Regions from separate parts of the Pantoea folii genome, predicted to be linked through region 1. Evidence: predicted binding sites of a transcription regulator. Region 1 holds the regulator's gene; each other region holds the start of a gene.
What was found. Region 1 encodes LexA, which represses DNA repair genes until DNA is damaged. Its sites were predicted from a motif close to TNCTGTATGTACATACAGNA; they were not measured.
Positions count from the first base shown of each region.

Region 2: AC1MDE_RS08810 (metal-dependent hydrolase) is a predicted target of LexA. The motif match lies at 3,003-3,022, and genes of this name have one in related genera.
Region 3: AC1MDE_RS06735 (DinI-like family protein) is a predicted target of LexA. The motif match lies at 8,821-8,840, and genes of this name have one in related genera.

Region 1 is NZ_JBWXON010000008.1:155,977-166,744, forward strand. Features, by position in the region: gene zur (zinc uptake transcriptional repressor Zur) at 167-688, shown strand; gene AC1MDE_RS11730 (CsbD family protein) at 754-966, opposite strand; gene dinF (MATE family efflux transporter DinF) at 1,131-2,453, opposite strand; gene lexA (transcriptional repressor LexA) at 2,580-3,194, opposite strand; gene AC1MDE_RS11745 (diacylglycerol kinase) at 3,300-3,668, opposite strand; gene plsB (glycerol-3-phosphate 1-O-acyltransferase PlsB) at 3,796-6,219, shown strand; gene ubiA (4-hydroxybenzoate octaprenyltransferase) at 6,283-7,149, opposite strand; gene ubiC (chorismate lyase) at 7,174-7,692, opposite strand; gene psiE (phosphate-starvation-inducible protein PsiE) at 7,783-8,193, opposite strand; gene AC1MDE_RS11770 (UTRA domain-containing protein) at 8,264-8,962, opposite strand; gene AC1MDE_RS11775 (ABC transporter substrate-binding protein) at 9,186-10,247, shown strand; gene AC1MDE_RS11780 (alkaline phosphatase family protein) at 10,346-10,768, shown strand, end outside.
Region 2 is NZ_JBWXON010000005.1:201,780-212,547, reverse strand. Features, by position in the region: gene AC1MDE_RS08830 (YniB family protein) at 1-253, opposite strand, end outside; gene hxpB (hexitol phosphatase HxpB) at 397-1,065, shown strand; gene kduI (5-dehydro-4-deoxy-D-glucuronate isomerase) at 1,297-2,133, shown strand; gene kduD (2-dehydro-3-deoxy-D-gluconate 5-dehydrogenase KduD) at 2,146-2,907, shown strand; gene AC1MDE_RS08810 (metal-dependent hydrolase) at 3,042-3,632, shown strand; gene AC1MDE_RS08805 (L-cystine transporter) at 3,786-5,177, shown strand; gene AC1MDE_RS08800 (DUF6515 family protein) at 5,376-5,759, shown strand; gene osmE (osmotically-inducible lipoprotein OsmE) at 5,814-6,149, opposite strand; gene AC1MDE_RS08790 (multidrug effflux MFS transporter) at 6,340-7,530, shown strand; gene nadE (ammonia-dependent NAD(+) synthetase) at 7,648-8,475, shown strand; gene cho (excinuclease Cho) at 8,588-9,448, shown strand; gene spy (ATP-independent periplasmic protein-refolding chaperone Spy) at 9,527-10,024, opposite strand; gene astE (succinylglutamate desuccinylase) at 10,305-10,768, opposite strand, start outside.
Region 3 is NZ_JBWXON010000004.1:16,642-27,409, forward strand. Features, by position in the region: gene AC1MDE_RS06680 (fimbrial protein) at 1-399, shown strand, start outside; gene AC1MDE_RS06685 (type 1 fimbrial protein) at 943-1,272, shown strand; gene AC1MDE_RS06690 (hypothetical protein) at 1,432-1,791, shown strand; gene AC1MDE_RS06695 (HNH endonuclease) at 1,879-2,832, opposite strand; gene AC1MDE_RS06700 (FliC/FljB family flagellin) at 2,896-4,668, opposite strand; gene fliD (flagellar filament capping protein FliD) at 5,005-6,435, shown strand; gene fliS (flagellar export chaperone FliS) at 6,445-6,852, shown strand; gene fliT (flagella biosynthesis regulatory protein FliT) at 6,852-7,205, shown strand; gene yedD (lipoprotein YedD) at 7,278-7,745, opposite strand; gene AC1MDE_RS06725 (DUF6388 family protein) at 7,894-8,217, shown strand; gene iraP (anti-adapter protein IraP) at 8,412-8,705, opposite strand; gene AC1MDE_RS06735 (DinI-like family protein) at 8,877-9,116, shown strand; gene AC1MDE_RS06740 (hypothetical protein) at 9,136-9,402, opposite strand; gene AC1MDE_RS06745 (RodZ family helix-turn-helix domain-containing protein) at 9,530-10,051, opposite strand; gene AC1MDE_RS06750 (hypothetical protein) at 10,134-10,463, opposite strand; gene AC1MDE_RS06755 (hypothetical protein) at 10,444-10,768, opposite strand, start outside.

The DNA.
Region 1 (10,768 bases):
TCTCATAGAGGGTCTGAAATGAGCAGTTTTATCAGCACAACAGGAAGGTTAAGTTAATTTATTGATTAACGGGATTTTTCTAGGTCTTTAACCGGGTAAAAAGCAATCACAGCAGGGTAAAAGTTTGTGTGATAAAATAACATCGCCTGCAACCTGGAGAACACTTATGTCAAACCTCACGCCCGCACAACTGCTTACTCAGGCAGAATCCCTTTGCCTTGACCGCGGCGTGCGCCTGACCACTCAACGCGCTGAAGTGTTGCGTTTAATGGCTGAGCAGAATGGTTCGATCAGTGCTTACGATCTGCTGGATCAACTTCGCATCAGCGAGCCGCAGGCTAAACCTCCGACCATTTACCGCGCGTTGGATTTTCTGCTGGAGCAGGGTTTTATTCATCGTGTCGAATCAAACAACAGTTATGTGGTTTGCCACCATTTCGACGAGCCTGCGCATACTTCGGTGATGCTGGTGTGTGATGGTTGTGCGGCAGTCAATGAAAAACACGCACACGGCGTAGAAAAGATTATTTCGGGATTGGCCGATCAGGCCGGTTTCTCATTGCGCCACACGGTTATTGAAGCCCATGGTTTGTGCGAGAACTGCGCAGAAGTCGCAGCATGCAATCATCACGATAGCTGCGATCACGATCATGAGATTGATACGAAAAAGAGAGTGAGAAAAGGGTGAGTGGCACTTCCTTGTGCCTTGCCGACGGGTGATCGGCGGGGTAGGAGCATCTTCCTTAATTCCGGTTACCAGCGGTAATCTTTATTGTGACTTTCCCAGTCTTTCACTTCGCTTTCGGCCTGGTCTTTCGCGTAGCCGTAGCGTTCCTGAATTTTACCGACAAGCTGATCGCGCTTACCTTCGATGACCGTCATATCGTCATCCGTCAGCTTGCCCCACTTCTCTTTCATTTTCCCTTTAAACTGCTTCCAGTTACCGCTCGCTTCGTCTTTGTTCATCATAATCCTCCACATCATCCTGAGTGAGATGCGATGATCTCCTGATAAATCAGGTAATCACCCACACAACGCGCTACTCAATTGCGCCGTTTGAGATAATTATAGTAGCCAGATAGGATTACGCAAAAAAATACAGAATAATCTGTAGGTTACGCTTCGCTTATTCAAACAGTGAACCAGCTGTCGTGTCGCCAGTGGCGTCGCCACATCCACCAGAGCGTCAAGCCACGCAAGGCAAGAAACACCGTCACCGCCAGCCATAAGCCGTGATTACCGAGCCACGGGAGTGTCAGTAAGGCAAGCCCATAACCCACTGCCGCCATCATCATGCTGTTGCGCATTTCGCGCCCGCGCGTGGCGCCGATAAACATACCGTCCAGCAGATAACACCAGACACCGATCAGCGGCAGAATCACCTGCCAGCCAAGATAGCGATCGGCCATCTCTCGCAGTGGCTCAAGCGAGGTGAGCAACGCCACAATTTGGGGGCCGGTTATCGCATAGATGGCTGCGAACGCCAGGGCAACGATACCAGCCTGACGGCAGGCAGCATGCCAAATCAGTAATAAGCGACTGCGATCTCGCGCCCCCACCGCTTCACCGGAGCAGGCCTCCACGGCATAGGCAAAACCATCCAGCGCATAGGCCGTAAACGTCAGGAACATCAGCAGTACGGCATTCACCGCAACAACATCTGGCCCTAAACGCGCGCCCAGCAAGGTGAGTGACGCGAAACAGATTTGCACCATCAGCGAACGCAGCATGATGTCGCGGTTGAGCCGGAACAGGCGTGCCGCATCACCACGCCAGCTCTGTTTTAGCTGGTTGAAAGAAATGCCGCGCAACTTAAGCACACGTACCACCATCCATAACCCCACACCCAGCGTGACGTACTCTGCCACCGCCGTTGCCGCCGCCGCACCTGCAACGCCCCAGTGAAGCTTCAGCACAAACAGGAGATCGAGCAGGATATTCACCAGGTTACCGACAATGAGCAGCACCATCGGCGCTCGCGCATATTGCACGCCAAGCAACCAGCCCAAAATCACCAGATTGGCTAAGGTCGCCGGTGCGCTAAGCCAGCGAATGTTGATAAAAATTTGTGCCTGGTGCTGCACTTCCGGGCTGCCGCCCATTAATGAGGCTGCGATCAAACTAAAGGGCGCGCGCAGTAATAAAAACAGCACGCCCGCCACCAGGGCGATCAGCAGAGGTTGCGTCAACGCCCGCGCTAAGGCGGTTTTATCGTTCGCGCCAAACGCCTGCGCAGTCAAACCCGTGGTGCTCATGCGCAGGAACAACAGCAACATAAAGATGAAACTGGTCGCCGTTGCACCTACCGCCACGCCACCGAGGTAAATGGGGCTATCGAGATGGCCAATCACTGCCGTATCGACGACACCGAGCAGCGGAACGGTAATATTGGAGAGAATCATCGGCAGCGCCAGCCGCCACAATGCTTTATCTGAGGAGGAAAACAGCCGCATTCGCCCGTTCCATTGTTGCGCTGGTCAATAGGACCATTAACCGACAATCAGCCTGAGGAGGAAAATCAATGTATCAGACTGCGGTCAGCACAGCGACCAACCGCAGCGGGGGAATTCAATGAGAGATTAAAGCCATTCGCCGTTACGTACGATGCCCACAGCCAAACCTTCAACGGTCAGAGCCTGCTCACGGGTATCGACCACAATCGGCTGGAATTCGGTGTTTTCTGGCAGCAAATGCACAATGGCACCCTGCTTTTTCCAGCGTTTGACGGTCACTTCATCATCAATGCGCGCCACCACAACCTGACCATTACGGACTTCCTGGGTTTTATGCACTGCAAGCAAGTCGCCGTCCATAATCCCGATGTCTTTCATCGACATACCACTCACCCGCAGCAGAAAATCGGCGGTAGGTTTAAACAGATTGGCATCAACCTGATAGTGCGCTTCGATGTGCTCTTGCGCCAGCAGCGGCTCACCGGCGGCCACGCGACCGATCAGCGGCAACCCTTCGGAGACTTCTTCTTCCATTAGCAGGCGGATGCCGCGAGATGCACCGGATACAATCTCGATGACGCCTTTACGCGCCAGTGCTTTCAGGTGTTCTTCCGCAGCATTGGGCGAGCGAAAACCCAGTTGCGCAGCAATTTCCGCACGCGTTGGCGGCATGCCGGTCTGGTTAATGTGGTCGCGAATCAGATCATAGACCTGTTGCTGCCTGGTGGTTAACGCTTTCATCCCGCCCCCTGGTTGTTTATACAGTCGCTGTGAGTATATACAGGTATTGGCGAAATGAAAACCAAAACAGAGGGAAAAATCAGCGGTTTGAAGATTCTGGAATACCTATCGCAAATGCGACCAGAGCAGTGCGATCCAGACAAACAGAGCCAGTAAGATAGCCAGCAACACCGCCGCTGAGCCCATATCTTTTGCTCGTCCGGCTAAAGGATGACGCTCTTGCCCAATGCGGTCCACCACCGCTTCAATGGCGCTATTCAGGATTTCAACGATGATCACCAGCACCACGGAGCCAATCATCAGCACACGGGAAATCGCATCAACATCCAGCCAGCAAGCCACCACAATCGCCACCAGTGCAGCAATGGCTTCCTGACGAAATGCGGCTTCATGTTTCCAGGCGGCGCGCAAGCCCTGCCAGGAATAACCGGCTGCATTCACTATTCTTTGAATACCGGTGACGTTATTTGCCATGCTTTGGAACCCTTGATGTGATTTGGCGTCAATATGTGGGCTATCTGAGGTCGTGTAAGCCACAGATCTTCGTTGCACTTTCTGGTATGCTTGCCGCGCTTTGCTAACAAGAGGCTTTAAGTTGTCTATGTCAGGTTGGCGTAAACTTTATTACAAACTATTGAATTTACCACTCTCTTTTTTGGTAAAGAGTAAGGTCATTCCGACCGATCCTGTCTCAGAACACGGGATCGATCCGACTCGTCCAGTGATGTATGTTTTGCCTTATGATTCAAAGGCTGACCTGCTCACTCTTCGGGCACAGTGCCTGAAACATGATCTGCCCGATCCGCTGGCTCCGCTGGAGATCGACGGCACGCTACTGCCGCGTCACGTGTTTATTCATGATGGCCCACGCGTATTCCCCTATTTCGTTGCCAATCCTGAGTCGGTGAAGCTATTCCACGACTATCTCGATTTGCACCGCAGTAACCCTGATCTCGACGTACAGATGTTACCAGTTGCGGTGATGTTTGGTCGTGCGCCGGGACGCGAAATCCAGGGAGAAGATACGCCACATCTGCGCATCCTTAATGGTGTAGAGAAATTCTTCGCCATTTTGTGGCACGGACGTGACAGCTTTGTGCGCTTCTCGCCGACCGTTTCCCTGCGCCAGATGGCGACGGAGCACGGTACGGATAAGTCGATTGCCCAGAAGCTGGCACGCGTGGCTCGCATTCACTTCGCGCGTCAGCGCCTGGCTGCTGTAGGCCCACGTCTGCCTGCGCGTCAGGATCTGTTCAACAAGCTGCTGCAATCCAAAGCGATTGAAAAAGCGGTTGAAGACGAAGCGCGCAGCAAAAAAATCTCGCACGAGAAAGCCCAGCAGAATGCTGTTGAGATGATGGAAGAGGTCGCAGCGAACTTCTCGTATGAGGCCATTCGCGTCACAGACCGCGTGATGGGCTGGCTGTGGAGCCGCCTTTATCAGGGCATCAACGTCAACGGTGGCGAGCGCGTGCGTCAGCTGGCGCAAGATGGCCATGAGATTGTGTATGTGCCCTGCCATCGCAGCCACATGGACTATCTACTACTCTCTTACGTGCTCTACCATCAGGGGCTGGTGCCGCCACACATCGCGGCCGGCATCAACCTGAACTTCTGGCCAGCAGGTCCGATTTTCCGTCGTCTGGGTGCTTTCTTTATCCGCCGTACCTTCAAGGGCAACAAACTCTATTCCACGGTGTTCCGTGAATATCTCGGCGAGCTGTTCAGCCGCGGTTATTCGGTAGAGTACTTTGTTGAGGGTGGACGCTCGCGTACGGGCCGACTGCTGGATCCTAAAACCGGCACCCTGTCCATGACGTTGCAAGCGATGCTGCGTGGCGGTAGCCGTCCGATTACGTTTGTTCCGATCTACATCGGCTATGAACACGTCATGGAAGTGGGTACTTACGCTAAAGAGTTACGTGGCGCGGCCAAAGAGAAAGAGAGTTTCCTGCAGATGGTGCGCGGGTTACGTAAACTGCGCAATCTTGGCCAGGGCTACGTTAACTTCGGCGAACCCCTGCCGTTGATGAACTATCTGAACAAAAACGTGCCGGAATGGCGTGATGCGATCGATCCGATTGAACCACAACGCCCGGCATGGATGACGCCGACCGTAAATGATATTGCGGCACGTCTGATGGTGCGTATTAACGAAGCCGGTGCCGCCAACGCCATGAACCTGTGCGTCACCGCGCTGCTGGCTTCTCGTCAGCGTTCCCTGACGCGTGAGCAGTTGATTGAGCAACTGGAATGCTACACCCAGCTGCTGCGTAACGTGCCTTATTCACCGGAAGCGACTGTGCCGGAGATGAGTGCTGAAGCGCTGCTTGATCACGCCATGGGCATGAACAAGTTCGAGACGGAACAAGACAGCATTGGCGATATCATCATTCTGCCGCGCGAGCAGGCCGTCCTGATGACCTACTACCGTAACAACATCCACCACATGCTGGTCATGCCATCGCTGATTGCCGCTATTGTGCAGCAGCATCGTGAGATCAGTGAGGCGGAGCTGCTGCGTCAGGTGAGTCTGGTTTACCCGATGCTGAAGAGTGAGCTGTTCCTGCGCTGGGATAACGCAGAGCTGCCAGGCGTGCTGAATGCCCTCTGTGCTGAGATGGCGCGACAAGGCCTGATTACCGAGCATGATGGGCAGTTACGCATGAATCCGGCCCGCCATCGTTCATTGCAACTGCTGGCTGCCGGTATCCGTGAAACGCTGCAGCGTTTTGCCATCACCTTCGCCATTCTGAGTGCCAAGCCGACGATTAACCGCGGCACGCTGGAGAAAGAGAGCCGCACGCTGGCGCAGCGTTTGTCGGTGTTGCATGGCATTAACGCGCCAGAGTTCTTCGACAAAGCAGTGTTTACCGCGCTGGTGCTGTCACTGCGTGATGAAGGCTACATCAGTGATTCAGGCGATGCCGATGCGGAACGCACCCACATTATGTGGCAGATGCTGGCAGAGCTGGTGACCAGTGATGTCCGTCTGACCATTGAAAGTGCTGTAGCCCACGAATAACGTCGGGCATAAAAAACAGAAAGGCGACCTTCAACGGGTCGCCTTTTTTATGGCAGCAACCCCTTAAAACAGGTCAATAAATGGCTGAGTATTGAGAAGTACGCCGATAAACAGCACCAGACCAACGTAGTTATTATTTAGAAAGGCCTGGAAGCAAGGATCGCGTTCACGTTGAGCAATCAGCTTTTGTTGATACACAAAGAAGCCGCCCGCCACCAGCAGTGACCAGTAAAACGCCCCGTTCAGATGCAACATCAATCCGACTAGCGCCATTAGCCCCAACGTGGCCAACTGCAATAAGCCGATGATCAATTTATCGAAACGTCCGAACAGAATCGCTGTGGATTTCACGCCAATCTTTAGGTCGTCATCACGATCAACCATCGCATATTGCGTGTCGTAAGCCACCGTCCAGCAGATATTCGCGAAGAACACCAGCCAACAAACAAGAGGTAAGGACTCACTAACCGCCGCCCAACCCATTGGAATCGCCCAGCCGAATGCCGCTCCCAATACCACCTGGGGTAAATGGGTGTAGCGCTTCATAAACGGATAGACCCACGCCAGTGCCAGGCCACCAAATGACAGCAAAATCGTCATACGGTTCATGGTCAGCACTAGCGCAAATGCCAGCAACCCGAGCACGACAAACAGGATTTTGGCCTCTTTCTCCGTCACCGCGCCGCTCGCCAGCGGACGCGATGCGGTCCGTTTGACATGACCATCCACCTTACGGTCCGCATAATCATTGATCACGCAGCCCGCGGCACGCATCACAATGACGCCGAGCACAAATACCACCAGCACAGACAAAGGCGGCACCGCCATGCCTGATAACCACAGTGCCCACATGGTGGGCCACAGCAGCAACAGCGTGCCAATCGGTTTATCGATGCGCATCAGGCGCCGATAAGCCTGCCATTTGGTCATAGTTAAGGTTTTTTCCACAATCCTTTATCCTTGATTCAGCGCGCGATACAACGGCGACGCTGGTAAAAACAGTTCAGTTAGCAGCAGCGGTTTGCCTGATAAACGCAGGCGCGAGCGACGTCCCCACAGATCGTCCACCTGACCGGGATCGATAAAATCGCGGCTCAGCGTCGAGGAGGCGAAAAGATAGCGCCCCAGCGGACGGGTGCCAAGATTTTGCAGCATCTGCTCCGGGCCGTTCAACGTGCTTTCTGGCACCACGGTTCGCCCAATCAACCAGGGTTCGCCATCGCCGCACAGCACGATTTCACGTAACCAAAAGCGATCATCGGCGGGCAGGAATTCCGCTTCTGGCGCCATCTCGTCAGCGGTAATAAAGCTTTCGCGGATCAGTTCCACCGTCACCTGCTGGCAATGCTGCTCGAAGCGACGCGTCATGGAGTCTTCCTCCAGCAACCAGTCAAGCAGAGGGGGGGAAAGCAAGGGGGAAGTGGCTGGCAGCCAATGCAGTGCGAGTAACTGGCGCAGCGCGTGATGCGACATCAGGACATCTCCGGAGAAAAAGTTGCCCTAGTTTAACGCAGAGAATCGGGCGTGGCACTGCTGGTTGTGCCACGCCAGACAGAAGGGGGATTATTCGCGCTTTAAGCGATTACTATTGGCTAACCACAGCGTGACCACCAGAATTAAAATCGCCGCTGAATAATAAAGCGTGTCGAACGGGTTTTTATGGTCAACGATAATCAGACGAATGATTGCGGTGATGCCGATATAGATGAAATAACGCAGCGGGAAGTGATAGCCGGACTGGAAGTACTTCACTATCAGCGCGATAAATTCGAAATAGAGAAAATAGATCACGATGCCTTCGATCAGCAGGTAAGAAGACGCCTGCTCACCGGTGCTGAACAGCACATTGGCTAAATGGATTGTCTCTTTGCCAAGAAACACCACCAGGATGATGGCCAACGTCACCAGGCCAATATTCAGAACCCACTGTAATACCGAAGCAATAAGCTGCCCCGGTGCTGATTTTGTTGTCATTTTTGTGCGCCTCAAAGTACGGAAACTCTCTGAGGCTATCATGCTGTAGTGTGATCGAAATCACAATATGCTACACATCAACATCCACACAGAGCGCGTCATAGCGCCAGTACTCGCAGTCACAGTCGATGACCCGTTTGTGTTGATCGCGGTTAATGCGTGTAATGAGTAATCCGGGAGTTCCGCTGGCGACATTGAGTGCAGGTGCCGCGCGCGCAGGAAGCGGGCCGGGCAGAATGGTAAAGCGAGCGCCGCCGTAACGAATGCCATAGCGCTGATCGTAGAGATCGGTAAGTGAGCGGGTGAGGTCTTCCTCTAGCAGGCCGGGAAAAAAGGCCGGATTGAGGTAATGCTCCACGTACAACACCGCGCGCCCATCAATACGTCGCAGGCGTCGAATGCGAAACACGCTATCCCCTTCCAGTAACTGCAAATGTCGTGCAATCACCAGCTGTGCCGGGACTTCCCGTGCCTCAATCACTTCAGTGAGAGCGATGCGCCCTTGCTCGGCGGCCATGGCATGAAAGTGGCTGTGATGGGCCGGGTTATACACCAGCCTGGGTGGGGCGAGAAACCAACCTCGACGCAGTTCACGGTAAATGACGCCCTGCGCTTCCAGTAAGCCCAGCGCCTCACGCAGGGTAATACGCGTGGTGGAATAATGTTCACTTAAACTGCGCTCTGCCGGCAAACGTCCGCTGGTAAATTCACCGTTTTCAATGCGTTCGCTCAGCGCCGCAGCAATCACATCCACCGTTTTCGACGACATTTTTTAGCCTCATTTTGGGGCAATTCTGCACTATGACAGTTCGATGACTACAATATGACAGGCATATCCCACGCTTTTGCGCGCTGTATCCGCATGTGGAGCTACGCGTCACACCACATTTCACCACCATGGTCATAAAACCTTCATCTGATCGGGCTACATTGGCTCGGTTCTTGCTGGACTAGACCAAGACGTCCCACAACTTACACCCGGAGCAACCGAGATGAAAGCGTTTATCTCCTCTGTAGTAGCCAGTGCCGTACTGCTTGCGCTGCCCGCCGCGCACGCCGCCGATAACGACCTTGCCGCGCTGGAAAAAGCCGCGCGTGCTGAGGGCCAGGTCAACAGCGTCGGTATGCCAGACAGCTGGGCGAACTGGAAAGACACATGGAATGACATCAACAGCAAATATGGCCTGAAGCACAGCGATACCGATATGTCATCGGCGCAGGAGCTGGCTAAATTTGATGCAGAGAAAGAGAACGCCAGCGCCGATATCGGTGATGTGGGTGCCGCGTTCGGTCCGGTTGCTGTGACCAAAGGTCTGGCACAACCGTACAAACCAACGCATTGGGATCAGATTCCGAGCTGGGCAAAAGACAGCGATGGAAACTGGATGCTGGCTTACACCGGCACCATCGCCTTCCTGATCGACAAGCAGCAGGTGAAAGATGCACCGCACAGCTGGGCCGATCTGAAGAAAGGTAAGTATGTGGTCACTATCGGTGACGTCGGCGTGGCTGCTCAGGCGGCTAACGGCGTACTGGCGGCCAACTACGCGATGGGCGGTGATGAGAAGAACCTGAAGCCAGCCCTGAAATTCTTTGGCGAGCTGGCTAAAGAAGGCCGTCTGGGCGTGACCGATCCGGTGATTGCCAACATTGAGAAAGGTGAAATTCAGGTTGCCGTGGTATGGGACTTCAACGGTCTGAATTATCGCGATCAGATCGACAAAAACCGCTATGAAGTGGTGATCCCGTCTGATGGCTCCGTGATTTCCGGTTACAGCACCATCATCAACAAATACGCCAAACACCCGAACGCCGCCAAACTGGCGCGTGAATACATCTTCTCTGATGCCGGTCAGATCAACCTGGCGAAAGGTTATGCACGTCCAATCCGCGCTGAGCATTTAACTCTGCCAGCCGATGTGCAAGCCAAACTGCTGCCGCAGTCTGAGTACAAAAATGCCCGCCCGATCAAAGATCAGGCTGCATGGGATAAGAGCTCGAAAATGCTGCCGCGTCTGTGGCAAGAGAACGTGATTATCAATATGAAGCAGTAATTTGCACACACCCTGGCGGCGCGATGTCGCGCATCGATACGCAATACGTTGCGCCGCTAAGCGCAGTGCCCGCAATTTGAATGATGTAAGGAACGGGAATGAAGACAATCCTGGTGGTACTGGATGGCCTGAGCAATCAGGTGGCACAGCATGCGATGGGCTATCTGTTTGCTGAATGCAAACAGGGCAACGGCCAATACTACACGCTGACCTGCGAACTGCCTTCGCTGTCACGTCCGCTGTATGAATGCATTCTGACTGGGATTCCGCCAGTGCAGAGCGGCATTATTCATAACGGCGTCAATCGATTGAGCAATCAGCGCAGCATCTTCCATTACGCCCGCGCCGCCGGTTTAACCACGGCCGCTGCCGCCTATCACTGGGTGAGTGAGCTGTATAACCAATCCCCGTTCAACAATGCGCGTGATCGCCACACCGTCGCCCCCGATTTGCCGATTCAATACGGCCACTTTTACTGGGACGACAGTTATCCGGATTCCCACTTGTTTGAAGATGCCGAG
Region 2 (10,768 bases), on a different contig from region 1:
TGGCACCGCCATGAAACTCGGGCACGGGTGAATTTTGCCAAAACAGGTTCAAAAACGGCGTATTGAACTTGATCATGTCGACCATAACATGGACGAAATCGAGCATCACCGCATCAATTCCCGGCTGCTTTTCACTGTGTTTAAACATGAAGCCAAGAATGGAAATGATGGTGGATAGCAACGCCGGAATAAAAATTACCCAGCCAGCCACTCGCTTAAGGATGGCGATGCGGCCAGCCTGTTGGTAAGTCATGGTGTCTCCCTTCACATACAGTAGTTTTGCCCTAAGTCTACCTGCACTGCGGCTTTTTTTCCTGAAAAATGCGTAACCTGCCGTGAGTCGGATTTACCGGCTGCACATGGTAAGGTAGGGCAAATTTCAAACGGAGCTGTTGTATGTCTTATCGTCGCCCGGTGTTGGCCGCTGTTTTTGATATGGACGGATTGCTGATCGATTCTGAACCCCTGTGGGATCAGGCGGAACTGGACGTGTTTGCCAGTTTGGGAGTGGATATTACCCGCCGCCATGAACTGCCCGATACGCTGGGTTTGCGCATCGATCAAACCGTCCGTATGTGGTTTGAAGCTTTGCCGTGGAACGGCCCGGATCAGGCGGAAGTGACGCAACGTATCATTGCCCGCGCGCTGGCATTGGTTGAGGAGACGCGTCCATTACTGCCCGGCGTTGAACAGGCATTGCAACTTTGCCAGCAGCAGGGATTAAAAATCGCTCTCGCTTCTGCGTCACCGCTGTTTATGCTGGAGCGCGTGCTGGAGATGTTCGGCCTGCGCAAATACTTCGACGCCATTGCTTCAGCCGAAAGCCTGCCGTACAGCAAACCTCATCCACAGGTCTATCTGGATGCGGCGGCGAAGTTGGCGGTGGATCCGCTCAACTGTGTGACGCTGGAAGATTCGTTCAATGGCATGATCGCCACCAAAGCCGCGCGCATGCGTTCGATTGTGGTGCCAGCAGCCGAGTACGCGGATGATGCGCGTTGGGCGCTGGCCAATGTGAAGCTGGCGAGTTTGGCCGAGTTGAAAGCTGAGCATCTGTTCAATTAATTCTGATACACCTGTGCCGGGCCAGGACTCAGCCCCTCCCTTCTCGTTGCCCATCTGTGGGCAACGCTTTCCATTGTTCCTGACACCCACTACGGCAATAACTGCGCGTATTTGATCACCCACACAATTAAATAAAACAACGTTTCATTTTTATTGAATTCACATCCCATCCTGCCTAAGATGCCCAAAGACCCACTTCGGGACACTTCCTTTAACTTTGAGAGGTCTGAGATGGACGTTCGTCAAAGCATTCATTCTGAGCATGCAAAAAATCTGGACACCGCCGGATTACGTCGCGAATTTTTGATCGAGAAAATTTTTGAGGCAGACCATTACACCCTCACTTACAGCCACATTGATCGCATCATCATTGGTGGTGTCATGCCAATCCAGCAGTCGGTGACGATCGGTGAAGAAGTCGGCAAACAACTGGGCGTGAGCTATTTTCTCGAACGCCGCGAACTGGGCGTGATCAACATTGGCGGACCGGGCTTGATTGACGTCGATGGCAAAACCTGGGAGGTGGGCCATCAGGAGGCGCTGTATGTTGGCCAGGGTGCCAAAAGCGTGGTTTTCCGCAGCAGCAACGCCAACCTTCCAGCGAAGTTTTACTACAACAGCGCACCCGCACATACCCGTTATCCGGATAAAAAGATCACCCTGCAGGATGCAGTCAAAGCCACGTTAGGGGATGCCGCGACCTCAAACCGTCGCACTATTAATAAATTTATCGTGCCGGATGTGTTACCCACCTGCCAGCTCACCATGGGACTCACGCGTCTTGATGACGGCAATCTGTGGAACACCATGCCGTGTCACACCCATGAACGTCGTATGGAAGTGTACTTTTACTTTGATATGGCAGATGACAGCGCCGTTTTCCACATGATGGGCCAGCCGCAGGAAACGCGCCATTTGCTGGTGCACAACGAGCAGGCGGTGATCTCACCAAGCTGGTCAATCCATGCCGGAGTCGGCACACAGCGCTATACCTTTATCTGGGGCATGGTGGGAGACAACCAGGTATTCGATGACATGGACCACGTCAGCATCAGCGCGCTGCGCTAACAGGAGCGAAAGATGATCCTTAACGCATTTAATCTTGAAGGCAAAATTGCGCTGGTCACCGGCTGTAATACCGGTTTAGGTCAGGGGATGGCCTTAGGGTTGGCGCAAGCCGGCTGTGACATCATTGGCGTTAATCGTGCCGGTCCTGCCGATACACAGTCTAAAGTTGAAGCCATGGGGCGCCGCTTTTGGTCGATTCAGGCCGATTTGACTCAGCCGAAAGGGGTGCCGCAGATTGTTGAGCAAGCCGTGGCTCAGGCAGGACGTATCGATATTCTGGTGAATAACGCGGGCATCATCCGCCGTGAGGATGCACTTAACTTCAGCGAGCAGGACTGGGACGATGTCATGAACATCAACAGCAAAAGCCTGTTCTTCCTGTCTCAGCAGGTGGCGCGTCAGTTTATCGCTCAGGGCAACGGCGGCAAAATTATTAATATCGCCTCAATGCTCTCCTTTCAGGGCGGCATTCGCGTGCCCTCTTACACTGCGTCGAAAAGTGCGGTGATGGGCTTAACGCGTCTGATGGCCAATGAGTGGGCGAAACACGGCATTAACGTTAATGCCATCGCCCCCGGCTATATGGCAACTAACAATACCGAACAACTGCGCAATGACGAATCACGCAACGAAGAGATCCTTGGACGCATCCCTGCCGGACGCTGGGGTGTTCCGGAAGACATGATGGGTCCGATCGTGTTTCTGGCTTCTGACGCTGCAGATTATGTGCACGGCTACACACTGGCCGTCGATGGTGGATGGTTAGCACGCTAACCTGTTCTTTTCCCGCGTCATTATGACGCGGGAAAGCGAAAAATATTAACGCTTCGTTACAGCGTCACCGTTCTATTTCACTGGATAAATCCCTATACTGGATGCATCGACAGTTTTTGCAGCCAGGTTTCATCATGACGGCCGAAGGCCATATCATTTTTGCCATTGCCAGCGCGATTTTTGCTAAGCGTGCGGAGCTGACGCCAGTCATGGCCAGCGCCGACTGGTGGCATCTCGTGCCTGCTGCACTGCTGACCTGTCTGCTGCCTGATATTGACCATCCTAAATCTGTGTTAGGCCAGCGCCTGAAATGGATCTCACAACCCATTGCGCGCGCCTTTGGTCATCGTGGATTTACCCACAGTTTGCTGGCGGTAGCGATCAGCCTGTGGCTATTCCAGATTAACGTTCCGGCGGACTGGTTCCTGCCTGCTGATGTCTTACAGGGGATGACGCTGGGTTATCTCAGTCACATCGTCGCCGACATGTTGACCCCCGCAGGCGTCCCCTTGCTGTGGCCGTGCCGCTGGCGTTTCCGTTTGCCGCTGCTCAATAGCCAGAAAGGCAATCAACTGGAGCGCGCACTTTGCCTCGCATTGGTCGGATATGCATTGTGGTTTCCCGCAGGTATGCCCTCTTTTGGTGCCAACGGTTGGCCCGAGCAACTGTTTAATACGCTGCAAAATGGTGTCGGTCGGCTAGTTAATGGCCAAAGCGGTCAATAACCAGGCAAATCAATCAATAAAGTTATAAACCATTCCTTTTGAGTATAAGCCTGCACTTTCCTGAACTGGTAACATTCCTGACATTCCCTGACGGGAAATTACTGTTTTCCGTGCCAGCCACACGTGCTGCGCGGCACATCTCTGGAGTCGAGTATGGATTTTCCCCTCATTATTAATATCATCGCCTTCGTTGCGTTGCTGATTCTGTTGAATCGTATTGGCAACCAAAGCTGGAGCCTGTCGAAACGCGTGCTGACTGGCTTAGTGATTGGCGTGCTGTTCGGTCTGGCGCTGCAAACCATTTATGGCGAAAACAGCCCGGTGGTGAAAGATTCAATTAGCTGGTTCAACATTGTCGGCAACGGTTATGTCCAGTTGCTGCAGATGATTGTGATGCCGCTGGTCTTTGCCTCGATCCTGAGCGCGGTAGCGCGTCTGCATAACGCCTCTTCACTCGGCAAAATCAGTGTACTGACCATTGGCGTATTGCTGTTCACCACCGCGATCTCCGCGCTGGTGGGTGTGATGGTCACCGGGCTGTTTGACCTGAGCGCAGAAGGTCTGGTGCAGGGTGCGCAGGAAACCGCACGTCTGAGCGCGATCCAGAGCAACTATGTAGGCAAGGTTGCCGATCTCAGCACGCCGCAGCTGCTGCTCTCCTTTATCCCGAAAAATCCGTTTGCCGATATGGCGGGTGCTAACCCCACCTCGATCATCAGCGTAGTGATCTTCGCTGCCTTCCTCGGCGTGGCTGCATTGCAGTTGCTGAAGGATGACAAAGTCAAAGGCGAGCGCGTACTGGTGGCAATTGATACGCTGCAGTCCTGGGTGATGAAACTGGTGCGTTTGATCATGAAGCTGACGCCGTACGGTGTGCTGGCGCTGATGACCAAAGTGGTGGCGGGTTCTAACCTGCAGGACATCATCAAGCTGGGTGGTTTTGTGGTGGCCTCTTATCTGGGTCTGGCGATCATGTTTGGCGTGCACGCCCTGCTGCTGTCGGTGAACGGCATCAACCCGATGCGCTTCTTCCGCAAAGTGTGGCCGGTGATTACCTTTGCTTTCACCAGCCGTTCCAGTGCAGCCAGTATTCCGCTGAACGTCGAAACGCAGACGCGCCGTCTTGGTGTGCCGGAATCGATTGCCAGCTTCTCGGCTTCCTTCGGTGCCACCATTGGTCAGAACGGTTGCGCCGGTTTGTACCCGACCATGCTGGCGGTGATGGTTGCGCCAACGGTCGGCATCAACCCGTTTGATCCGATGTGGATTGCGACGCTGGTCGGTATCGTTACGCTGAGCTCAGCCGGTGTTGCCGGTGTAGGCGGCGGTGCCACCTTCGCCGCGCTGATTGTGCTGCCTGCGATGGGCTTACCGGTGACCCTGGTTGCGCTGCTGATTTCCATTGAGCCGCTGATCGACATGGGCCGTACCGCATTGAACGTCAATGGTTCGATGACGGCCGGTTCACTCACCAGCCGCTGGCTCGGTTTGACCGATAAAAGAGTGCTGGAAAGCGACGAGCACCCTGAACTGGCGCATCGCTAATTCCGACGCAGCAGAACAACGGCAGGCCTCATCGCCTGCCGTTTTTTTATGGCTGAAACTCCGCAATTCCCCCCGATCGTGGCGCTAGCGTCAGGAAAGCGTTAAGCATGGTAAACAGACGAAAAATCAGCCACTTTTCACTTGAGTTTTGTCGTCAGAAGGCTAATTCTGCTATTAGTCATAGCAGGAGAATCACCGATGAAAAACGTTATCGCCTCGGTGCTGGCGTTAACCTTATTAACGCCCGCCATTAGTTTTGCCCACCCTTACGGCTGGGGCCCCGGCCCAGGTCCACATTGGGGTGGTGGCCCACGTTGGGGCGGTCCTGGTCCGCTGCGCTTCTTACCTGAGGCGGCGACAGCGGTGCTGATAGGCGGTCTCACTTATTACATGCTGAATGGCAACTACTACCAGCGTCAGGGCGATACCTACGTGGTGGTTCAGGCGCCTGAAGCGCCGCCAGAAGGCGGGATGCGCGTACTGGATTTCAACGGGAAACGCTATTACGTGCAGGAAGGCCACTACTATCAGCGTGAGATGGGCGGCAATTATGTTGAAGTGCCGCGCCCTTACGGACTGTAAGCGTTAAACGAAAAAAGGCCCGTCATTGACGGGCCTTTTTGCATTCGGCAAGAATTACTGAGCAGCTTGCGGATCGGTATCGTAGTCTTTACAGCTCTGGAAACCGTAGTTCATTACGCGGCCCACATCGTTATAACTGACAAAGTAGGTCTGTGCTTTACCATCACGCTCGCCAATCACGTAAGTCTGGCAAGTACCACGGGCGTGTACCATGGTGATTTCAGTTGATGGAGCACCCGCAATCTGGCGAACCTGATCGCGCGTCATTCCTTTTTTCACATCCTTAACCACCGGCTTAGTCACATAGCTTTCCGCTTTGTCATAAGTCGTACAACCAGACAGAGCTACCAGCGTCACAGCAGCAGCGATACATCCCAGCACTTTATTCATCTTTATATTCCTCATCCTTTGTCCATGTCACACTAAGCCTGGAACATAAATCCAGATTTATCAACTCAATGGCTTCGCTTTAAGCCCATTCTGAAGCGTTAGTTTTTCGTAAAGTTGCTGTGTTGCCGCTTCGCGCTTCGTATAATCCCCCGGAAAAAAAATCTCAAGACATCAAGAAAACAGAGGATCAATGACACCTGCACACTCTAATCGGCTGGTTTACGCCATTACGCTGGGCCTGCTGGCGGCACTCGGGCCGCTCTGCATCGACCTGTATCTGCCCGCCTTACCTGAACTGGCGCGCGATCTGCACACCGAAACCGCCACCGCGCAGTTAAGTTTAACCGCTGGTTTACTGGGCCTCGGCGCAGGACAATTGCTGTTTGGGCCGATGAGCGACAAATTTGGCCGTATTCGCCCCCTGATGCTGTCACTGGTGTTGTTATTTATCGCTTCAATTGGCTGCGCGCTGGCAAAAGACATTCACTCGCTGCTGGTGGCTCGCTTGTTTGAAGGCCTGGCGGGCGCGGGCGGTGCGGTATTGTCACGCGCCATCGCACGCGATATGTACAGCGGCCATGAACTGACGCGTTTCTTTGCCCTACTGATGCTGGTGAATGGTCTGGCGCCGATTGGTGCGCCGGTACTCGGCGGCGTGTTAATGACGGTGCTGAACTGGCGCGGCATTTTTGTGGTGCTCGGTTGTATCGCCGTACTGCTGGTCTTCCTTGCGCGCTGGAAACTGCACGAAACGCTGCCCGCCGAACGTCGCAGTCAGGGCTCGATTTTTTCAGCCTGGGCTGCACTCGGCCAGGTGGTCACTCATCGTCCCTTTATGGGCTTCTGCCTGACGCAGGGCTTTATGATGTCCGGCATGTTTGCCTACATTGGCGCTTCCCCGTTCGTATTACAGCAAATCTACGGCCTGTCGCCGCAGGCGTTTAGCTTCTGCTTCGCCGCCAATGGCTTCGGCCTGATTATTGCATCACAAACCAGTGCACGCTTGTGCCCGCTGTGGGGTGAATATCGTGTGCTGAAAGGCGGACTGACGCTGGCGTTCGTGGCGTCAGGTTGCCTGCTATTAGCCGGCCTGACCGGTGCACCATTGCCAATCATTCTGCTGGCACTGTTCTTCACCATCGCCAGTAACGGTGTGATTGCCACCACGGCTTCGTCATTGGCGATGCAAAGTCAGGGACACCGTGCAGGCAGCGCCTCGGCGGTGATTGGCGTCACCATGTTCACCTTAGGTGCCATTAGCGTGCCCGTCACCGGTTTGGGCGGCACCTCAGTATTGAGCATGACGGGCACTATCTTTGGCTGCTTTATGCTGGCAATTTTGATGTTCATCCTGTTGGCGCAAAAACCGAAAAGCGCCTGAAAAGCCTGCAAATAAGTGCGACAACAAGCCATGCGGCTTGTTGTTTGCCAGCGGAGGCGTTAGCTTTAGCAGATGATTCGTATTGTGCCGTCAGGCTACTGACTTGAGGAGAGGTTCATGTCACTGCAGCAGGAAATCATTGAAGCGTTGGGTGTTAAACCCGTTATCGATCCGCAACAGGAAGTCCGCGTCAGCGTCGATTTTCTGAAATCCTACCTGAAAGCCAATCCATTCCTGAAAACCCTGGTGCTCGGCATCAGCGGCGGACAGGACTCCACGCTAACCGGCATTCTGTCACAAACCGCCATTCGCGAGTTGCGTGAAGAGACCGGCGACAAAGATTACACCTTTATTGCGGTACGTCTGCCGTATGGCGTGCAGGCCGATGAGCAGGATTGTCAGGATGCGCTGGCGTTTATCCAGCCGGATCGCACCTTGGTCGTGAATATCAAGGAAGCGATTCTCGCCAGCGAGCGCGCGTTGAAAGAGGCGGGCATCGTGGTTTCCGATTTCGTGCGCGGCAACGAAAAAGCGCGTGAGCGTATGAAGGCACAATACAGCATCGCCGGCATGACCAAAGGCGTGGTGGTGGGTACCGACCATGCGGCCGAAGCCGTGACCGGTTTCTTCACCAAATACGGTGACGGCGGCAGCGATATCAACCCGATTTTCCGCCTGCACAAAGGTCAGGGAAAACAGCTGTTAAAAACCCTCGGCTGCCCGGAACACTTGTATCTGAAGCATCCTACTGCCGATCTGGAAGACGATCGTCCTGGCTTGCAGGACGAAGTGGCACTCGGCGTCACCTATCAACAGATTGACGCTTATCTGGAAGGCAAAACCATCGATGCCGCCGCCGCGAAGATCATTGAAGGCTGGTATCTGAAAACCGAACACAAACGTCGTCCGCCGATCACCGTGTTCGACGACTTCTGGAAAAAGTAACCGATCTACGTTTCCCGCCGCTGTCGCGGGAAACGCCCTCCTCCTGCCGCTGACTGGCGAGAAAAGCATCACGCTGATATACTGGACAGACAACCAGTAATCGGAGTGTGTTTTGGTCAGACGTGCAGCCAGCCACCGCCTCGAATTTGATGCGGCCGCGATTTATCAATATCCCGAACATTTACGCCAATGGCTGGAAGGTTTGCCCAATCAGCCTGGCGTTTACACCTTTCACGGTGACAGCGCTAACCTGCCGTTATATATCGGCAAAAGCGTCAACCTGCGCAGTCGGGTGATGTCGCATTTTCGCACCCCGGACGAAGCCAACATGTTGCGCCAGGCGCGACGCGTCACCTGGATCCCTACCGCGGGCGATCTTGGCGCGCAACTGCTGGAAGCGCAGATGATCAAAACCCAACAGCCGCTGTTTAATAAGCGCCTGCGCAAAAATCGTCAGCTGTGTTCATTGCAGCTTGGCGATGGCCCTCCGCAGGTGGTGTACGCCAAAGATCTCGACTTCTCGTGCTCACCGAATCTCTACGGCTTATTTCGCAGTCGCTTTGCGGCCATGGAAAAACTCAAAACGATCGCCGATGAACAGCGCCTGTGCCATGGATTGTTGGGGTTGGAGCGTTTAACGCCGGGACGCGGCTGTTTTCGCGCCGCACTAAAACGCTGCGCTGGGGCGTGTTGCGGCAACGAATCCATTGAAGCCCATCAGCAACGGTTGCATGAGGCATTGGAACAGATGCGCGTGGTGTGCTGGCCGTGGCAAGGCCCGGTTGGCATGGTGGAAGTGGGCACGGAGATGACGCAGATTCACGTCATCGATCACTGGTTCTGGCTCGGTTCGGTCGCTACCGAAGCAGAGGCCCGCCAATTGCAGCGCGCACGCCAGGGTTTTGATCATGACGGCTATAAAATTTTGTGCCGCCCGCTACTGTCCGGGGTTTTCCCGCTGATTGAACTCTAAAACAAAACCGCCGACGCTGCCCAAAGCATCAGATGCAGTGGACAACGTCGGCGGTCTCAAACCGATTAGCTAAACGGCTTATTCACCATCAGCCGGCGGTGGCGGCATTTTACCGTCATGCGGGCCTTTCTCTGTCAGACGTTTCTCAAAGTTGGCGTTGTACTGTTTTTTCTGCTCAGGCGTCAGCACGTTGTAAATCTTGTTCTGTGTTTCCATCATGCTCACCGCACGATCTTTCGCGTTGGCGGTCATTTTCTCAGCCTGCGCTTCGGCTTTCGCTTTATCGAAAGTATCTGAAGCGATGATGCTGTGGTTGGCACGACGCTCTTCCAGAGATGGACGTTTCATCTCTTTATGGCTGTCACGCATGATGGTCTTGATCTGCGCTTTCTGCGCATCCGTTAAATTCAGGCCTTTGAACATCATCTCCATACCGTGATGATGCATTGGCGGCTTGTGCATCGGTTTTTCGCTACCTGCTGGCGGTGGTGTCAGATTGTCCGCTGCAGCGTGGACGATGTTGGCAGCACCAAGAGCCATTGCAGTAGCCAGGAACAGGGAAGTGAGTTTACGCATAATATTTGTCCTTACTATTCAGTTTCATGACGACAAGGTGTGTCGCGTCTTCGGAAACAAGCATACGACGCCAAACGTCAACTACTCAGAGTCTGAGTAAAGCCCTGAAAGCATAAAAGACAGTAATCAGGCAATCATGGAGAGAAAGAGAAGAAATGCGTGAGGAATTGCAAAAGAGTATGACAATCAAAGGGAAATGCGCAGGAATTAAGGAGGAGTGTAACGGTATTGTCGGATTTGCGGAAGGGAAAAATGGGTGAATTTTCTTCACCCACCTTATTTATAACGTCAGTGCCTGCGTTTGCTCGTTTTCTTCCACCAGCATCAAGCCAGCACGCAGTCCTGCGGCAACATTTGGGTTGGGAAACAGCACATATTCGCGCGCCTGCTGCACGTAGTAGCGCGTCTCCCCCTCTTCTGCCAGCAACGTGCCTTGCGGGAAGGCAGTGAAATTCAGGGTCTCTGGCCCCATGTGCAGCACAAACGCGTCACCGTGGCGGGTAATCTGCTGCGCCACACGATAGTGGCGCGGCTGTTCCCGCACTTCTGGCAGTGACTCACCGTGCAACAATGCCGCCAGCGCCAGCTGCACCGCTGCAAACTGGCTGAGATCATTTTCACCAAATGGCAGCGCTTTACCCAGCTCCAGCGTGCAGCTGGCCGCATCGTGATGTTCACAGCTGTAATGGGTAAAGGTGCCGCCTGGGGAACGATGAAACACCAGCGCCTCCAGCTCAGCCGCCG
Region 3 (10,768 bases), on a different contig from region 1:
TCCTCTAACAACGGTTCGACGGTCAATTTCGGCAGCCTGCCGTCACGCAACGCCAGCGCGGGCGTGATTGAAAAACGTGTGCCTTTCGCGGTGGTCGCTAACCTGACTAATGCAGGTCAGGACTGTCAGGGACAAACCTTCGTCGCCAGCTTTAGCACTACTTACCCGACCAGCGGCACGGATATTATTATGCCGAGCACAAACAGTGGCTTCGGTATTTCGGTCTCAACTGCTGATAATCAGGACAGTTTTATCCCGATGAACACCAGTGTGCCGTTGGGTTATGCCAACGGTCAGGTGGTGCAGAATAACTTTATTGCCACGCTCCGCTGGCTTAACAGCAACCCAAAGATAGGGGATTTCTCCGCTTCAGCGAATGTGGATGTGACCTTTAAGTAGCTTCGAAACACAGTGTTTCCTCCAAAGCCGGTATTATGCGTACCGGCTTTTGTTTACCTCTCGATCTGCCTCTTGCCTTCATCCTATCAACTGCAGCCTCCACACCTTTGGTAGCGACACAACTTATCGCCATTTTTACGTCCAAAAGTCATCAAAGCTAAACGCCATCAAATACGATTCAATTAAGATGTGCGTTTTTCACACCAAATCCTGCGGCTTTTTTTCAATCTATTTCAACGCTCATTTTTTAATCCACACTCACTTCAGCATTTTTGCAGCATTCCTGACTCCCTCTCCCTGTTAAGTACAGGTAAAAAACCTCAACCTGGAAAAATTTGCGATAAGGCAGTCAACTATCACTTCATTGTTTATGCGAATTAATTACTGATAATTGATCGGAAAAAACATCGGTTACTTAAGTCAAAGTATGCTGTGCAGATCAATCGGTTAGGCTATGCTCCTCATTAATGACGCAGCTTCGGAGAAATCCTAATCCGGATTGCACATCTTGATACGGCAACGTAGAGCATAAGGAAGCGAACAATGATGAAAAATATCGGTACTCTCAGCAAGGTTGCGGTATTTGCTTTATTGATGGGTGCAGCGAGCACCGCTTCTGCCAGCGAGCAGTTTGGTGTGGTGGGAAAAGGCCGCGTGCACTTCAGTGGTGAGATCTACCAACCTGCCTGCCGTATCAATGTGAATCAAGCCGCGATCACCAGCCGCTGTTTCGAGCAAGGCGAGTATCATCAGCAGTCACTGTCCACTTCCGACGTGCAGACCATCGCTTTCAACAACCGCCGTTCTGAAGCACAACTGGATTGGCTGAGTGATGCGAAACGCGAAGGGATTTTGACGGTGAACTACCGCTAATTACCTGACAAATGGATAAAGGCCGCGATTCACTATCGCGGCTTTTTATTTGTAAAGCGCCAGTTCGCGCTTAATTCTGCCTGAACTATAGGCAGAACCCATTAACTGACTAATTGCATTGATTATGATTTCCGGTGTCACTAATAAGGAAATCAAACGATGCACAGCAAATTTGGCAGTCCACTTTTCTCACTGCTGGTTTTAGGATTGGGTGCCGCAGGCTTTTACGCTTACGCGAAGAAAACTGACTTTCAGCAGGATCAGCTCGCCTGCCTCAATATTGATCATCAGCGCGTGCAGAATCAGGTTGAAGATGACCTGCTGAACCATGCTAATCCGGCGTTTTTTGGCACCTTTCAGGTGCAAATTGGCTCGCTGTATATTCACCCGACGACGCTGAATGCGACTAGTACGCATATTGTGGTACCGTTTTCGCTGGAGAATAGTGGGAAAACGACAGAGTTTGAGGCGAGGGTAAGGTGTTCGGATTTAAGGGATATTGGGTATAGCCGGATTTGAGATGAAGTAATTTACCCATTTTCTCCTTGTATCCAGACAACAAACACCTGCATCTTCATGATATGCAGGTGTTGAATAGAAAAATACTCATGAATAAAATTTCTTACTGCTTATTTGATAGTGACTTTTTAAAAATTCCATATTCACCAGAGATTGAACCTGATCCCATAGCTTGCATTTATTTCCATTAATATCTTTATAATGCTTTAGAACTTCTGTATCACGGGTGAATAACTCTGCAATACCCAACTCAGGATTTATGCTTAAAACGTGCGCATCAAATAAGCGATGCAAATCGCTGCGCAATAGAAGTCCATTACTTAACGTATTATATCGAAAATGCATTTCGTCATTTTTATCATCATTTATATGTGCAGCCTCTATCCACGTTGCTGGTTTCCCTCCATAGGCTAATCCGCTCACAACACACCCTGAATACTTGCTTAGCAATAAAGATCTTAATTTTTCCTGATCCAGTCTAACTAAAACTTCGCGATTGACTCTCCGTCCAATCTCATCATCGCTTTCAGAGAAAAGATTGGGTCTTTTATTCTGATAGGAAAGATGTAATGCGTAATTAAAAGAACGTGCGACCTTAAACTGTGGCTCATTTTTCTCGTTGAGAAGTTGCCATAAGCCTCCCTCTTTTTTCAATTGATGCCCACTGTTAGCTAAAATTTCATTGAGTTGATTTTCAGAAGGAAGTAATAGTGCCGCGATCTTAGCCTCTCCTACTACACGCCATGTTACATCGCGATCATTGACGCGGCGGAAAATCCAGATGGATATATTACTCTTTAAAATCTCTTCTATATTACGACGGTAATTATCATATTTATCACCTACAAAAAGCAGGTTATCAACACAACCATTGAGCGATGCTTTGGCAAAAATAGCACGCGGCAACTTATTTTTTCCATTAGGTCTGAGGAATCCACTGTTAGGCAATCCCCTAGGATCCTGATCATCTGTTCGAAATTTGTCATCTATTTCTTTGAAAGTGAGGCTCTCACCAATATTCGATAATAAAAGATCAGTCATTTTAATTCTCATATAAAAAAACCCCGCCGAAGCGGGGTTTGATAAGCAAGAAGTTTAGAGCGATTAGCCCTGCAGCAGAGACAGAACCTGCTGTGGAACCTGGTTAGCTTTAGCCAACACTGAGTTACCTGCCTGCTGGATGATCTGTGCTTTAGACATGTTTGAAACTTCAGTTGCGTAGTCAGCATCCTGAATACGAGACTGTGCTTCAGACAGGTTGGTAGTGGTGTTGTTTAGGTTAGTTACCGCTGAATCCAGACGGTTCTGAATCGCACCCAGTGAAGAACGGAACTTATCGATGCTGCTGATAGCTGCGTCCAGAGCGGCCAGTGGGTCGGTAGTTGCAGTACCGGCGCTGGTGGTGTCTGTGGTCAGTTTACCAGCAGAGCTGAGATTAACCGCTGCACCAATAGTTGGTTTGTATTTAGTGTCATCAACGGCAGTGCCAGCGCTGTTTTCAGCAGCGTAATCAGCAACAGTCACCGCACCAGTATCTTTGTTTACAGCATAAGAAATAGTGTAATCTTTGGTCTTTGTGATAGCGCCATCTGCATCCTGGTATGTGTCGGCTGAAGTACCGTTTGCAAAGGTGACATTTGAGCTCAGGACACCAGAATTAAATGTAACAGTCGTATTGGTACCTGTAGCTTTAGTAGCAGCCAGCACGACATCTTCACTTACTGATTTAGAGTATGAGATTGTGCCTAAAACGTCATCGCCAGTGCCCACATTACCATCAGCACCTGCGCTACCTGCACCGATAGTATAAGTGGTGCCGCCAAATGACAGGCTGCCACCAACACCTGAAGCTGAAGCTGCGTTATTTACCAAAACTTCTGTGGTTGCGGCTGTAGCGTTTGCTGCGTTAGTTGTCAGGTTACCAGCTGCATCAACATAAGCTGCAGCACCACCAATGGTGATTTTACCATCAGAATCGGTGTCGAAGTTTACAGTACCGTTGTTGGTAGTCCAAGTACCGCTAACGCTCTGACCTTGATCAGCCTTCAGAGTACCAATTAATGCATTTCGAGCTGCGGTGTTGGCTGTTGCATTGGCATCAGTTGGGTCACCGGAAATTGAAACGTCAGTTTTAAAAGCTTTACTTGCCGCATCGTAAGTATAATTTGTAACGGTAGTACCGTCATCCGTTGAAACAACATCACCATCATTCAATTTGGCAAATGCAGCAGTTGTGGTCAGTGCTGTATTTGAAGTGGTTACGTCATAGTAACCATCACCCTGCAAAGTACCACCAGCACGAGTTACATCGCTAACAGTAGCTGCTTTATTTGTAATGGTACCAGTACCGTTTACGTTAAAGCCATTCAGACCCAGAGTAGAAGAGTCGATCTTCTTCAGGTCGATAGAGATGGTCTGGCCATCGTTCGCGCCTACCTGAATTTTCAGGGAGCCGTCTTTAGACAATACGTTCACGCCGTTGAAGGTAGTCTGACCTGATACGCGGTCAATCTCGTCCAGACGTGATTTGATTTCGTCCTGAATTGAGTCCAGGTCAGACTGGCTGTTGGTGCCGTTCTGAGACTGTACAGTCAGTTCACGAACACGCTGTAAGTTGTTGTTGATTTCTGACAGTGCGCCTTCAGTGGTCTGCGCAGCAGAGATACCGTCGTTGGCGTTACGAGCAGCCTGAGTCAGACCAGTGATGTTTGACTGGAAGCGGTTGGCAATTGCCTGACCAGCAGCGTCATCTTTAGCGCTGTTAATACGAAGACCAGAAGACAGACGCTCGATAGAGGTAGACAGAGCAGACTGGTTCTTGTTGATGTTGTTCTGGGTGATCAGCGAGAGGCTGTTGGTGTTAATTACTTGAGCCATGGTTTAAGTTCCTATTAATCAAGTCTTTGGTTATGGTTTGGGCTTCAACCCGCCGGCTTCAGCGCCGTCAAAGTTGTTATCGTCTGTGCTTAAACAACCTTTAGAGATTTTTTAGTACCAGGCGAAATTTTTTCTCTTCAACCTGTCACGCTTATCTTTATCGCCCTGCGCCCGCACTTCTTTAGTGCAACCTGATCATTTTTCTAGCGCCGGAAATACCCTTCTCTATAGCCTTTATTCGCTTTATCACTCGCTGGTAAATAAATCTAAACTTTGCCTCAGATAAGCCGATAACCGCGGTATTCACTCTCCGTGTCGACATGAAAAGGAAACAACATGGCTAGTATCACTACCCTCGGTGTCGGTTCAGGCCTCGACTTAAGTAGTATCCTGGATAGCTTATCCACTGCGGAAAAAGCCTCCTTAACACCGATCTCCAATCAGCAGAGCGCTTATACCGCAAAGCTGAGTGCCTACGGTACGCTCTCCAGTGCGTTGACGACTTTCCAGACCGCCAACACCGCGCTGAACAGTGCAGACCTGTTCTCTGCCACCACCGCCACCAGTAGCAGCAGCGCCTTCAGCGCCACCACCTCGGGTACCGTGGTTGCTGGCAAATACAGCGTGGCTGTTACGCAACTGGCACAGGCACAGACCCTCACCTCTGCGGTGCAAACCAGCAACACCACCGCATTGGGCGACAGCTCTGCCACCAGCCGCACTCTGACCATTAAGCTGACTGATGGCACCAGCAAAGATATCTCGCTGACCACCGATCAGACTTCACTGACCGGCATGCGTGATGCCATCAACGGTGCCAGTGCTGGCGTTAGCGCCAGTATTATAAAAGTGGCCGACGGTTCTTACCGCTTGTCGCTGACCTCTTCCAAAACGGGTGAGGCCAATGCCGTTTCATCGATTAGCGTGACGGGTGATGACACCCTGAACAATATCGTAGGTTTTGATTCGACCAAGACCGATGCCGATAACCCGATGGATGTGAGCGTGGCGGCGCAGGATGCCGAACTGACGGTGAACAACGTAGCGATCACCAGCAGCACCAACACGATTAGCGATGCACTCGAAGGCATTACGCTAAACTTGAGTGACACGACCAGCGGCAACCAAACGCTGACCATCGCGCAGGATACGTCAAAAGCATCAACGGCTATTTCGAACTTCGTCACTGCCTATAACACGCTATTGGATCAGTTCAATACCCTGACTAAATACACGGCAGTGGATGTGGGATCTGATACGCAAGACTCCAGCAACGGAGCCCTGGTAGGCGACAGCACTTTGCGCAGCATTCAGACCCAAATTAAAAGCATGTTGACGAACTCTTCCAGTTCATCAACGTATAAAACATTAGCGCAAATTGGTATCACATCCGATCCATCGACGGGTGAACTTACGCTGGATTCTGACAAACTCTCAACCGAGCTGACTAAAGATCCGGACGGTATTAAAGAGATGATTGTTGGTGATGGCAAAACCACCGGTATCACCACTACTCTGGCTACCAATCTCACTAGTTGGCTCTCTTCAACTGGCAGCATTCAGTCGGCCAAAGACGGTGTCAGCAAGACACTGAATAATTTGACCGAGCAGTACAACGACATGAACACGCGCATCAACAATATGATCGCGCGTTATAAAGCACAGTTTACCCAACTGGACGTCACCATGAGCTCGCTGAACAGCACCAGTTCTTACCTGACGCAGCAGTTTGAATCATCAAGTAGCTCCAGCAGCTCATCTTCATAAGGAGTAATCATGTACAGCGCAAATGGCACCCAAGCCTATGCAAAAATTGGTGTGGAAAGCTCCGTAATGAGCGCCAACCAACAGCAACTGATTACGCTGCTGTTTGACGGCGCGATCAGTGCACTGATCCGTGCCCGCCTGTTTATGCAGGATGGCAATATTCAGGGAAAAGGTAATTCGATTTCCAAAGCGATTAACATCATCGAAAGTGGACTGAAGCAGGGTCTGGATGAGCAGTCAGGCGATGACCTCACCGATAATCTGTTAGGTCTTTATGCTTATATGGTTCGCCGTTTGATTCAGGCGAATCTGCGTAATGATGTTGAAGCTCTCGAAGAAGTAGAAGGTCTTCTGCGTAATATCGCGGATGCCTGGAAAGAAGTCGCACAACCTCAACACCTTCAGGACGCCGTTTAATGAATAACGCACCGCAACTGATCACCGTTTATCAAGAGTTACTCGATCTCAGCCATGGAATGCTGCGCCTGGCCGCAGACGGCGAATGGGATGACCTGATTACAAAGGAAGTGGATTACGTCAGTGCGGTGCAAACTTTGGCCCGCTCGACTGAGGCCTCGCCACCGTCCAACTATTTGCAAGAACAACTGCGTCCGGTACTGCGCCATATCCTGGACAATGAGAGTGAAGTCAGACGTCTACTACAGGCGCGCATGGATGAACTGTCGCAGTTGATTGGTCAATCCACAATGCAAAAGTCGGTCATGAGTGCTTACGGCAAGCAAGGTAATGTGTATCTGCCACAGAATTAATTTGCGGCGGGCTGAATGAAAAACGGGTGAGCTGATGCTCACCCGTTTTTATTTGGAACTGTGCTCACAAAATCACTTCTGCGCAGGGACCGACACCGGCTCCATAATCTGCGGCTGAATATCCTGAATCACCGCATCCTTCGGACGCTTCGCCACTTCTTTCAGCGCCTGCTGGCACTCAACAGTGGGTTGGTCGACCTTACGCATGCGCAAGCCGTCATAACGCAGTTCACCGTTCTCCAGCGTCAGCGGCATCACGCGCACCTGACGCGTCACGTTGACCCACTCATCGCTCAGGCGGGTTAACTTGCCTGGCTTGGCAATTACGCGCTGCCACTGGCGGCAGTCCAGCGTGTCGCCTTCTGCACCGATGATCAGGCTGCCCATCGCCTGGCCACTGATCAACTTGCTCTGCGGTCCGACAGTCTGCCAGTTACCTTGCAATTCCACTGGTGCCGGGGTTTTTACCGCTTCATCGTAATTGCTGATTTGCGCACATCCGCTCAAGCCCAGCGCGGCCAATACCATCCACTTTTTCATTCCTGGTCCCTACACTCGCCTCAATGGCGGCTACGTTATAATTTTTCGCGTAAGTTACGCAAGGAATCTCGGCGAAAACCCGGCTGAGCCTGACAAGACACTTCGCGCACGTTACACTAGCGCGCAAGTCGATAAGCAGGAAATTCGCATGAAAACCCCAGAAGAGTATTACGCCCAGGCTCGCACGATGTTTTTTGCCGCGCACGCCGATTTTCAAGCCGCGCTGGATGAACTGACCGAGAGCGATGCGCGCGCGGCCAACTTGTCACTGCGCCAACTGCGCGAGTGGCACGCTGAGCGCATCTATGCCGCATTCTTACGCCAGAAAAAGCTGGATGGCATGCTGTTTTCCATTCAACTGGCAGAGCCTGATAAAGCGGTTGCTGCTGAAGCGATTGAAACTTACCTGAAATCCCATGCGGAAGCGCTCGGCATGACGTGGGAAGAGTTTTGCATTAAGAACGAACTTTAAGCGCAGCGGCCCTAAATTATCTCAAACACACCTCTAACCACACAAATCGGCAAGGAAAAAGTTGTACAATCCTGAATAAGTTGTATAACTTGTATCTGACGGCTTCGGTCGTAGATTGTCCTTGAACGAAGGTGCTATTGCGCCGCCTCTGGAGGAGTTGCTGGATTTCCCCTCCAGAGGTAGTATTTTTTTGCTTACCCCTCGCGCTCAATCCCTTTCACTTCCACATAACTTGCCACCGCCAATAGACGATTGATGTGCGTCAGCAGCAGATCCACATCTGACTGTAAAAATTGCTGCCCGGCACGCGATGCGGTCAAAATGGCATCCTGAACGGTGTCGCTGATCGTTAAGTTATTATCCTGCTTCGCCTGAATCAATAAGGCCGCAATCAGTAATGACTGTGCCTCAACCTGCGCCACCAACTCTTTTGCTTCCGTATCCATTTTTGCCATTTTCAACAAAATATCGATCACCAGTTGACGCATGTTTACCCCCTAAAAAAGCCAATTCGCTTTGTAACGCTGTTGAGTATCAGTGCAAATCCCGCTAACTGTATCTCAGATAGAAAAATATTCTTACCTATAGGGCTTCGAGCCTTGCCACTGTTTTTATTTACAGTAATATGACGCACCCTCTTTGAAGAATGGACTGCCCTGATGTTTGTGGAGCTGATTTACGATAAGCGCAACGTCGCCGGTTTACCAGGCGCACGTGAGATGATATTGCAGGAATTGGAGAAGCGCGTGCAACGCGTATTTCCTGAGATCGAGGTACGCGTCAAGCCAATGGAGCGAAACGCCATTGATACCGATCTGAGTAAGAATGATAAAGCGACGGTGGCACGTATTGTCGAAGAGATGTTCGATGAAGCAGACATGTGGCTGGTGGCCGATTAAGCCACCAGCGCGGGGGAACTTAGCTTTCTTGCTCGCTGTGATTGATGGCGATCTCTAAATCCTGAATCGCCAGCTCGATATCATCTAACAACTGTCCCTGCTTGTTGAGTAGCGTGTCAAAACGTCCTGCGTACTCTTTGTCTTTGTACTCGCCTGCATCAAATGCCAACCAGTGGCTGGATAGCGTCTCAGTGTTAGTCTGCGCATAGTGACGCATCTCTTTTAACTGGGAGGTGACATCACGCAGGTAGTCAGTTTTGGTTTTGATTGCCTCTGTATCACTCATGCTATCTTCCTTTTCGCTAATTAAACCCGTTTAAATAACGTTTGAATCATTAAAGTTAGTAGAAAATAGCGAGACCGCATTAAGAATAATCGGAAGATGAAAAGGCGACCCGAAGGCCGCCTGAGCATTACAGATACTTGCGCGCCAGGGCGATCAGCTCATCCTTAGCCGCGGCACCTAGCTTCTCAACCCCATTTTCAACAAAGTTAAATGCCTGAGTGAAGTCCTTCACGCTGGCATTGATGTCCTGACTGACAGCATCCGCAATGACTCCCACGGCAGGTTGCTCAGCGAGAATCCCGACGGTAGAAGCCGTTGACGGCCCAGCGCTGGCAGAACCGTTGGCCAGAGGATCGGGCGTGGCCAACTGCTGGGTGAGATCCGTTGCACTCGCAGCGTCCGCCCCAAGCTGTGCCTCGCTGCCAGCATTCACCGCTGGCGTTGAGGAGGCAGGGACGGGTGCACTACTTACAGCTGAAGTTGAAACATCCTGTGCTGGTGCACTATCCACGGTTGTCGTTGAGGCATCGGTCACTGTCGCACTGCCCGGCACCGCCACCTCATTAGCAAAACTCTCTAATGGTGACAGCGTGCTGGCATCCGGTGTTGCAGTTGCTGCACTATTTTCGATTACAGTTTGGTCGCTCATAATTTTCTCCTTCTTGCTTAATAAAGACCGCAGTCGGCCGAAGCTGGCTGCAATCCGCTCGGTAATACTCATCATGGCCTCCTTAATGCGTCGATTCGGGTGGCGCGTCTTCCCCCACAACCTGCTTCACTTTGTCCGCTGTCTTGTTCGCGGTGCGGTCCGGCAAGCCATCGAGTTTTTTCTGCAATGTCACTAACTGGCTGGTCAATTCCGCCACCCGCGCTTCCCGCCGATCGGAAATCGCACGGTACTGCTGTCGGATATCCTCCACCCGACGATTGGCGCTGTTATTCACGAACACGAACATAATGGTCATCGCCACACACAGCAGCGACAGCATCAGCAGCAGACCGCCCAGCAGTAGCTGACGCCGATGGCCGCGCACTGAAAATTCACTGTTTATCTGCACCATCGCGACTCTCCTCTAAGGTGGTGATCAGTTGATTGATCTGACTGCGGAATTTATCGCTGTGATCAGATTCCGTGGTGGCTAACAGAATGCCCAACGCGTTCTTAATCAGCCGTAGATCGGTCTCCAGCGAAGAGATGCGCCGCAGGTTTTTGTCGTGGCGAATACGCAGGTCATCGTTCTCCTGGCGCATCAGCGCATGGCTCTCCTTGAGAAGCATCACCTGCTCTTTATAGCTGGTGATGATCTCGCCGCCGGCGCGATTGCTGGTGACGATGGCCGCGATGCCGGCCATTAAGGGTTTCCAA